One region of the Roseibium sp. QJM3NY_11 genome, then DNA from elsewhere that is predicted to be linked to it. Evidence: predicted binding sites of a transcription regulator. Region 1 holds the regulator's gene; each other region holds the start of a gene.
What was found. The regulator PhoB, encoded in region 1, activates phosphate uptake and scavenging genes when phosphate is short. The targets are predictions, from matches to a motif close to TGTCATNNANCTGTCAT.

Region 1 (3,274 bases):
TCGATCTACGACAATGTAGCCTATGGTCCGCGCATTCACGGACTTGCAAAGAACAAGACCGATCTGGACGAAATCGTTTCCTCCAGCCTTCAGAAAGCCGGTCTTTGGGAAGAAGTGAAGAACCGCCTGGACGAGCCGGGCACCGGCATGTCCGGTGGTCAGCAGCAGCGTCTGTGCATTGCCCGTGCGATCGCCGTCAGCCCGGAAGTGATCCTGATGGATGAGCCGTGTTCGGCGCTTGATCCGATCGCCACGGCCAAGGTGGAAGAACTGATCGACGAACTGCGCGAGAACTTCACGATCGTGATCGTGACGCACTCCATGCAGCAGGCCGCCCGCGTGTCTCAGCGTACCGCATTCTTCCACCTCGGCGTGCTGGTTGAGGAAGGTCTGACAGAAGACATCTTCACCAATCCGAAAGACAAACGTACACAGGACTACATCACTGGCCGCTTCGGCTAGGCGATTTCCGTAAATCTCAAGGGGACTACAGAATGGCTGAACATACAGTCTCGGCTTATGATGAAGAACTGACGGCCATGGCCGGCAAGGTCGCCGAAATGGGTGGACTGGCCGAAAAGGCGTTTGCCGACGCCATTTCCGCACTGGTTTCCCAGGATTTGGAGCTGGCGAGGTCGACGATCGACAAGGACGCCCGTCTGGACCGTCTTCAGCAGGAAGTCGAAAGCAAGCTGATCGAGTTGATCGCGCGCCGTCAACCGATGGGCCAGGACCTTCGCGAGATCACCGCGGCAACCCGCATCTCCAACGATCTGGAGCGTGTCGGTGATCTGGCGAAGAACGTCGCCAAACGGGCCATCGCGATCGACAGCGACCTGCAGTCCAAGAAGCTTGCGATCGGTGTCGAGCACATGACGGAGCTTGCCCTCGCGCAGCTCAAGCGGGTGCTGGATGCCTATGCGCGCAAGGACGCGGAGGAAGCCCGCCGCGTACAGGAAGCCGACGCGGAAATCGACGCCATCTATACGTCTTTGTTCCGCGAGCTGCTGACCTACATGATGGAAGATCCGCGGGTGATCACCCAATGCGTCCATCTGCTGTTCTGCGCAAAGAACATCGAGCGGATCGGCGATCATGCGACCAACATTGCCGAGAACGTCTATTACATGGTCACAGGCGACCGTTTGCCGGAAGACCGTGCGAAAGTCGACGAAACCGGCGCCTAGGTCACCAAAGGTTCAATCGGAAGCGAACGGACACCCGAATGTTGACCGGGTCACAAGTCGCAAAGCATTTCGTGCCCGGTCAGACGCAAGCACGATACGTAAGGTTCCGTCGAGATTGATCACGGAAAAAGAACCGGCCGGCGCCAGGTCAGGGACCTGTTGCGCCGGTTGCCGAAATTGGAGCGAGATGTATGCCGAAGGTGCTCATCGTTGAAGACGAAGAACCCCTCAGCCTTCTACTAAGATACAATCTGGAAGCAGAGGGCTACGCTGTCGAAGCGTGTGTCCGGGGTGACGAGGCCGAAATCCGGCTTCGGGAAAGCCAGCCCGACCTTCTTCTGCTCGACTGGATGCTGCCGGGGTTGTCAGGCATCGAGCTGTGCCGCAGGCTGCGCGCACGCGAGGACACGGAGCGGCTGCCCGTGATCATGCTCACGGCGCGGGGTGAAGAAGCGGAGCGAATTCGGGGCTTGTCCACCGGCGCCGACGATTATGTCGTCAAGCCGTTCTCCGTACCGGAATTGATGGCGCGCGTGCGGGCGATCCTGCGCCGGGCCAGTCCGGAAGTGGTCTCCACCATGCTGCGGTCCGGAGACATCGAGCTGGACCGGGAAACCCACCGTGTGCGTCGCAATGCCAAGGAAATCCACCTGGGTCCGACAGAATTCCGGCTGCTGGAATTCCTGATGACGTCTCCGGGCCGGGTGTTCTCCCGCGAGCAGTTGCTGGACGGTGTCTGGGGTCATGACGTCTACGTCGACGAACGCACGGTCGATGTGCATGTCGGCCGTTTGCGCAAGGCTCTCAACAAGGGCAAGGCCAAGGACCCGATCCGGACCGTCCGGGGTGCGGGCTATGCCTTCAACGATCAGTTCACCGTCTCCGCCTGAAACGCGGCAGCCTGATACGAAAAAACCCGCCATGTCGGCGGGTTTTTGCTGTATGGGAACGCGATGTCTGCGGTCAGCCCGCCTGGGCGACAACCTTGCGATCGCGGCGGCGGTCGGCCATGGGCTGGTAGGCGATCTTGCAGTGATGGGTGCAATAGGGAACGCTGGGGTCGGACTGGCGGCCGCAGAAATAGAAATCATCGGTCGCCGGATCGCCGATCGGCCATTTGCAGGTCCGCTCCGTAAGCGTCAGAATACTTGCCCGCTGCGAGATCGGCACAAGATCCGCAATCGGCTCAACGGCCGGCTTGGGTACGATGGCCGGGGCCGGAGCAAAATCTGCTTTCAGCGCCGTCGCGCCGATGGATTGCGGTTGCTGGGCGGGTCTCTTCGGCGTTGCGGCACCGGTCGAAGCGGGACGGGCCCGCCGCGGCTTCGCGCTGGAAGAGGTTGATTTGGCCCGGCCGGACAGGCCCAGACGGTGCACCTTGCCGATGACGGCGTTGCGCGTGACACCACCCAGCTCGCCTGCGATCTGGCTCGCGCTCAATCCGTCGCTCCAAAGCTTCTTGAGAAGCTCAACCCGGTCGTTTGTCCAACTCATTGCCGCACCCTTTTCTTGGGCTGCCCTGCAGCCATTAACCTCGTGTTAAGCGCACGTAGTCGCGCCTAAGGATGGCATATCTAGTGCCTCTTGATGATTTGCCGCACGAGATCTCGTGTGTGATGTCCCAGAGGTTACAATAACGTTAATTTGTCAGGCAACCGTTCACCCAAATCCAGTTGGGGATGAACCGACTTTTCCCCAATTATGGCGAGGTACTTGAGAATTTTGAGGAATTTGCCATTCGCGCGCTGTCGGAGCGCCGCGGCGCATTTCCATTGACAGTCCATGGTGGGGGCAGTGTATAAGAAAACTGCTGCGTGCCGCCTTATCGGGCGGCACGTTGCGTTTTGGCCGGGCGCACCGTTTGCAGGTGCCTTGCGGCGTCACGGTGACGCTGAAGAATCGGCCGTTTTTGAGGAGTTCAACGAGGTTATGTCCGCGACCGCATTGTTCGGGAATTACGCAAGATCGGAACTGGCATTCGATCACGGGGAAGGTGTCTGGCTGGTGACGGCAGACGGCCGACGATTCCTCGATTGCGGCTCCGGGGTTGCGGTGAACGCGCTCGGACACAGCCACCCACATCTGGT
Region 2 (3,274 bases), 2.0 Mb from region 1:
GAAATAGCCGGTGGAACCGTCCTTCTGCAGCCGTGATACCAGCGGAACGACACCGCCGTCGGTTTCGGTGTAGGCGGCGGCATAGGACGACGAGCCGAAGAAGGCGAATTCGATCTGGTCGGCGGCGATCGCCTGGATCACGCCGTCATAGGAGCCGGCGGTGAAGATATCGACTTCGACGCCGAGCTCGCGTTCCAGGTATTTTTCGAAAGGCGTGTAGCGGGCGATCCGGTCCTTTTCGTTTTCGCCGGACAGGATGCCGAACTTGATGGTCTTGTACTGATCTTTCCAGCTGTCCGCCAGGGCCGGGGAGGCTGCCAGAACGGCAGTGGACACTGCTGCTGCGAGAATGGCCTTCATGGTGATGCTCCTTGTCGCCGGGGTCTCCGGCGGGTGCGCGGCCGCGGCCGCTCCAGGGATGCGCGAGCGGTCAACCGCTCCCGCGGGTCAGGCCCCGGCGGCCTGTCTGGCCGGCCGGGGCGTAGCAGGTGTCATGGACGTGGAGGTGACGGCCTCGTCGATAGGTGCCGACAGGTCGTTCGAGCCGTAGATCGCGCGAACCTTTTCGCTGGTAAGGGCATCCGGCGGTCCGTCGAAATGGACCTGCCCGGCACGCATGGCGATGATCCGGTCGCAACAGGCGCGGGCCGTGTCCAGCGTGTGCAGGTTCACCAGCACAGTCAGCCCGTCGGTTCTGTTGATCTCGCGCAGCGCATCCATGACCCGCGTGGCGTTTGCCGGGTCGAGGGAGGCAATAGGCTCGTCGGCGAGCATGATGCGCGGGTTTTGGACCAGTGCTTTGGCGATCGCGACCCGCTGCTGCTGGCCGCCTGACAGCGTGCCCGCGCGCTGAAGCGCCTGCGGTACCAGGTCGAGCCGGTCCAGCGCCTCGATGGCCCGGGCACGATCCTCGTCCGTGAAGGAGCGCGTCATGGCCCGGACAAACCCGGTATGCGCAATCCGGCCGACCATCACGTTGGTCAGCACGTCCATGCGCTCCACCAGATTGAACTGCTGGAAGATCATGGCGCAGGAGGCCCGCCACAGGCGCAGGTCGCGTCCGCGCAGCGCCGTGATGTTGCGGCCCTCGTTGATGATGGTGCCCCGGCTCGGATCGGTGAGCCGGTTGATCATGCGCAGCAGCGTTGACTTGCCGGCGCCCGACCGGCCGATGACCCCGATCATCTGTCCCTGCGGGATCGCCAGCGACACTCCATCAACCGCAACCAGGTTGCCGAACTCTTTTGACAATTGCTCAATGACCAGCATGCACACCTCCTGGAAACGGAGAGCGACATAGCAAGAAACCGTCCTTGGCAGATGTCTATACGATTATACTTTTATGAAGTTTTGCGACGGTCTTCAGAATATTATTTGCCGTAAAAATAATAAGTCCAAGTTATGGTTCAATTTTTTATTGATAAAATAATTTTCGGAAATTTTTTGCTTCGATCCTCTTTGTAATTGTCGTCCAATTTACATAATACGTTCACTTTCAGCGCCGCCCTTGTCGTTACGTTTCCGTTGCCTTGCCGGCTTTGCACCGGCCACACACGGAGTTCCCGATATGCGCTTTCTGAAATTCGCCGCGGTCACCGCCGCCGCTCTCGCCGTTTCCCTGTCTTCATCCTTTGCCGACACCTTCAAACTGGCCGTCACGGATGTGGAAGGCCTGGAGCGTCTTCAGGTCGAATGGGCCCCTTTCAAGGAGGCCCTTGAAAACGCGACCGATCACACGTTCGAATTCTTCCCGGTCACCAGCCGCACGGCCGCCGCCGAGGCACTGCGCGCCAAGCGCGTCGATTTTGTCGTCACCGGCCCGGCGGAATACATCGTCATCAACACGTTGACCGAAGCCACGCCGCTGATCGGTCTCGGCCGTCCCGATTATTACTGCGCGATCGTGGTGCGCGCCGACAGCGGCATCACCCGCCCTGCGGATCTCAAGGGCAAGAAGGTCGCCTTCGGTGACATCGGCTCCACCTCCAACATGCTGTGCCCGATGCAGCTCATGGCGGACTACGGCGTCGACCCGGTCAAGGATGTCGACAAGCTGCACACGTCGCGCAACATTGCCCATGAAGCCCTGAAGAAAGGCGACGTGGCGGCCATCGGCACCAACCACAATTCCTGGCTGAACGTGCGCAACAAGGACGACAGCGTGCCGAACGGGTTCTTCCGTGTGGTGGCCCGGTCCGGCGACCTGCCGAACGACATGCTGATGGTTGCCGCCCATGTGGATCCGGCGACGGCCGAAGGCGTCCGCGACGCGATCCTCGACAACAAGGAAGCGATCATCGCCGCGATCATGCAGCATGAGGAAAACGACAAGTATTCCGGCATGGATCTGGTTGCGATCGAGGACGGTGCCTACGGTCTCGTCAGGTCCATGTACACGACCGCCGGGTTCCCGCAATACGACAACTTCATCGGCGAATGATGCCGAGTGCCCAACTTCGTGCCGCCGACGCCCAGGCGCCGGTGGCCGTGCCGCAGCCCGGGAGTTCCGAGGCCCCATGCGAGCTCAGGGTCGAGGGATTGCGCAAATCCTTCGGCAAGGACCGTGAGGTGCTCCGCGGCGTCTCCTTTTCGGTGCGCCGGCGCGAGGCGGTCGCTCTGATCGGCTCCAACGGTGCGGGCAAGTCCACCGCTTTGCGGTGCGCGCTCAGGCTTGTCGAGCCTGAAGCCGGGTCGCTGGCCCTGTTTGACGAGGATATCTCCTCGGCGCATTCGCGGCAGCTCAGAAAGGTTCGGGCCGATGTCGGGTTCGTCTTCCAGAAACACAATCTGGTGCCGCGTGTGTCCGCACTGACCAACGTGCTCCACGGCAATCTGGGCCGCTCCGGCGGGCTGCGCGGATGGTCCCAGGTGTTTGCGCGGTCCGAACTGCGCGAACGGGCAATGGCGTGCCTTGAGCGGGTGGGGCTGGCCGATCATGCGGCCAAACGCGCCGATCAGCTCTCCGGCGGTCAGTCGCAGAGGGTTGCGATCGCCCGGGCCCTGATGCAGCAGCCCAGGATGATCGTGGCGGACGAGCCCGTGGCCAGCCTCGATCCGGTCGCCGGGCGCGAGGTGATGGATCTGTTCCACCAGCTGACGGGTGAGGAGGGCATCGCGCTGCTGTTCACCTCTCACAACGTGCAACAGGCACTGGACTATTGCGACCGGGTGCTTGTGATCAGGCAGGGTGTCATCGTTCTGGACAAACCGAGCGGCCAGCTGTCGGCAGCGGATCTGGGCAAGCATTATGGATGACGCTATACGCAGCAGACGA
Region 3 (3,274 bases), 1.4 Mb from region 1:
ACGGCTTCGCCGCCGGTGTCGCCGCGGTTGGCGATCAGCGCGCCATTGGAGGCAACGATCTTGACGTTGGGCGGCCGGGCCGGCACCTGCCATTCGGAGGTCGGCGGCAGGAAGGCGGCGTAGTAGCCGACCACGCAGACCACCGCGATCGTGCCCCAGATGCCGAGCACCATGCTCCAGTAGACGCCGCGCTTGAGCAGCCGTCCCAGCGCGGCGGGAAGCTGAAAACGACGGGTCCGTTTGCGGCTGCGCCGCTTGGCACCGGAGCGTCCGCCCCGGGCACGGCTCTTGCCGGTGCCAGCTCCGGTTTTGGCCCCGGATTTGGCTGGCTTGCGCGCGGGAGACGCGGGTTTTTTCGGAGCGGTTTTCTTCTTGGCGGCAGGTTTGCGGGACTTCGCCTTGCCGGAAGATTTTGAAGCGGGCGCAGCCGGGCGGTCCTGCGGTTTCAGCCGCAGGTCAAGCAGGCTGCTGCCCGACTGTCCGAATGTCGGTTCAACACGCGGCTGGCGTTTCGCCCGAGGCGCCATTGATCCCTTTTCCCTACTCCATACCAAACCGGGTCGGCGTTCGCCGGCCAAGGACCGGGTTCCCCGGGGATGATTCTAGAGTGAGGTGATTTAAGGGGGCGTTAAGGCTACCGAAATTCGCAGACCCGGGCCGGAGCAGCCGATTGACCCGCCGGCACACCGGTTCCGGTGCGCGTTTCGCCTGGCCGCAAGGACATGCGGGAAGCCTGTGACCAGCCGGACGGCTCTAGCTGGAGTAGCGGCTTGCGTCAGCGCCGTAGTAGTTGACGTAGCGCGTGTTGAGTTCGGACACCGGCATGATGATCAGCACGTCCGTGGTGCCGAACTGGTGATCGATGACGGCGCCATCGCCGATGAAGGCGCCAAGGCGCAGATACCCCTTGACCAGCGGCGGCAGGGCACGCAGCGCTTCCCTGGAGTTGACCTGTTCGGCCGGCAGGCGGTTCATGTCCACATAGCGGTCTGCCACCGCGCGCACGCGCCATTCTTCCGGGGCGCGGGCATTGTGGTGCAGGAAGGACAACTGGCCGGCGAGCGTGTCGGGACAGATGCCCTCGATCGACGCGCAGCCAAGCATCACGTCGATCTTGTGGCGCAGAACATAGGCCCAGATCCCGTGCCAGAGCAGCTCGACGGTTTTCTTGTTGCGGTAGGGTTTCAGCACGCAGGAGCGACCGAGTTCCATGAACCGCTTGTCCGGATTGGCATCGATCAGGGCCTGAATGTCGTATTCGGCGGCGGTGTAGAAACCACCGTTCCGGTCCGCCATTTCCTGACGCAGGATCCGGTAGGTGCCGACGATTTCCGGTTTCAGCCGGCCAAGCTTGTTGCGCTTCAGCGAAGCGTGATCGACGACGAGCAGATGATCGCAATAAGCATCGAACGGATCGGCATCCCGGCGGGTCGCAAGGGTGTGTGCGTCGGGAATGGCCGACATTTCCTCGTAGAAAACCTCGTAGCGGAGACGCTGCGCCTTTTTGACTTCCTTGAAGTTCCGGGCCATGCGGACTTCAAGCGACCCGATTCGGCCAAGTGTTTCGCCGGTCTTGACAGGGGTGCGGAGCGCGGTGCCGGGACGCTGAACGTTCGCCATGTTTGCGTCGGGGCGCATTGCAGGCGTGAATTTGCGGACCAGATTCCTCGGAGAAAACAGTCCTTGCCGCATTATGGACATTCCACCCTCATGTCTTCCCATTGGCGCACATCGATCGGTCTCTGAGGCTATTGACTGATTCACCCGCCAATTTACCTACGCGGGAACAACAATCCCCGGCCCGGTGGCTGTGCTTGGACCACGCCGTAGAACATACTATTCCGACAACCGGATGACACCAGATTTTTTTCCCGTGCCTTGCCGGCACGCAGGATACGCCTGTTCGCGGGGGTTGGTATTACACGGCAGGGTCCGTCGGTGGATGTTCACGGACACGCGAGACCGCGGCACATTCCTCAGGCGCGGCCAACTTCGGACAGGGCATCCGAAATGGCTTCGACGGACAGCGGTTTGGTCAGATAGCCCGCCGCCCCGACTTCCGCCGCCTTGTCGCGGGCATCCTTCATGACATCGGCCGTGACGATCAGCACCGGCACAGCCGGGCGGCCTTCGGCCTGTTCATCCGCGCGGATCTGGCGGATCGCCTGAAATCCGTCGAGGCCGGGCATGTGGAGATCCATCAGGATGGCGTCGTAGGACCCGTCCGCTGCCGCCTCGACCGCCCTCTCGCCGTCAACAACCATGACAGGCACATGGCCGAGCTTGCGCAGCATCGCCTCGCTGAGGAGCCGGTTGATATCGTTGTCTTCGGCAACAAGCAGGCGCAAGGGCCGCGCGGGCATCTTGTAGCGGCTGGACAGGAAGCTGTTGCTCAGCGGTTCGGCGCTGACATCCCAGGCGTGGTCCATGCCTTCGTCGCCCAGCAGGCCCGAGAAGATCTGGACCAGAGTCTCGATGCGCACCGGCCTGATCAGATAGGCCGCGTAGCCGGCTGCGCGCAGGTTCTCCAGGCGCTCACGCTCCGGCGGCGCGATCATGACGATGGCGGGTGCCCTGCATCCCGTCAGCCGCGCGGAGGCGAGCCAGCCGCCGCTGTCGGAGAGCGCCCCGTTGTCGACGATCAGAAGGTCCGCGCTCGCAAGGCAGGTGTCGAGTTCGGGATTGCCGGGGGCCAGCACCTTCACTTCGGCCTGATGCTGTTGCAGGCGCCCGGCCAGCAGCGGGCATTCGATCCGGCTGTTGCTGACAAAAACGATCCTGCGGCCCACGACCTGCTCCAGACGCTGGTCCCTGTCCGCCAACAGACTTTCGGGAACCGGCAAGGAGACACGGAAATGGGCGCCGCCTCCGCCGGCAGGCCGGGCCGAAATTTCACCGCCCATGAGGCCCGCGAGCCGCTGCGCGATCGCCAGGCCAAGCCCGGTACCGCCAAACTTGCGGGCAGGGCCGTGGTCGACCTGTTCGAATTCCTGGAACAGGCGTCCGGCTTCTTCCGCATCGAAGCCGATCCCGGTGTCGCGCACATCTATGTCCAGAAAACTGCCGCCTTCCGGGTTGGGCCGTCCGCTCAGTTCGATCGCAACGCCGCCCTCGTCGGTGAACTTGACGCCGTTGCCGATCAGGTTGAACAGGATCTGGCGCACACGTGTCGCGTCCAGCGAGACCTCTTCAGGCAGATAAGGATCGACCATGGCGCCGATTTCCAGCTGTTTCGCATGGGCCTTGGGCGCAAGCAGCTCGACGACGCTTTCGA

Region 2: a site for PhoB is predicted at 1,466-1,482, ahead of phnC (phosphonate ABC transporter ATP-binding protein). Genes of this name have one in related genera too.
Region 3: a site for PhoB is predicted at 1,842-1,858, ahead of olsB (l-ornithine N(alpha)-acyltransferase). Genes of this name have one in related genera too.

What each region holds. Positions count from the first base shown of each region.
Region 1 covers NZ_CM149660.1:4,716,873-4,720,146, reverse strand. The annotation lists gene pstB (phosphate ABC transporter ATP-binding protein PstB) at 1-462, shown strand, start outside; gene phoU (phosphate signaling complex protein PhoU) at 495-1,187, shown strand; gene phoB (phosphate regulon transcriptional regulator PhoB) at 1,379-2,077, shown strand; gene AC0VX3_RS21620 (GcrA family cell cycle regulator) at 2,151-2,681, opposite strand; gene AC0VX3_RS21615 (acetylornithine transaminase) at 3,117-3,274, shown strand, end outside.
Region 2 covers NZ_CM149660.1:2,668,286-2,671,559, forward strand. The annotation lists gene phnD (phosphonate ABC transporter substrate-binding protein) at 1-360, opposite strand, end outside; gene phnC (phosphonate ABC transporter ATP-binding protein) at 448-1,269, opposite strand; gene phnD (phosphate/phosphite/phosphonate ABC transporter substrate-binding protein) at 1,568-2,440, shown strand; gene phnC (phosphonate ABC transporter ATP-binding protein) at 2,437-3,255, shown strand; gene phnE (phosphonate ABC transporter, permease protein PhnE) at 3,248-3,274, shown strand, end outside.
Region 3 covers NZ_CM149660.1:282,837-286,110, forward strand. The annotation lists gene AC0VX3_RS01215 (transglycosylase domain-containing protein) at 1-527, opposite strand, end outside; gene olsB (l-ornithine N(alpha)-acyltransferase) at 754-1,620, opposite strand; gene AC0VX3_RS01225 (hybrid sensor histidine kinase/response regulator) at 1,977-3,274, opposite strand, start outside.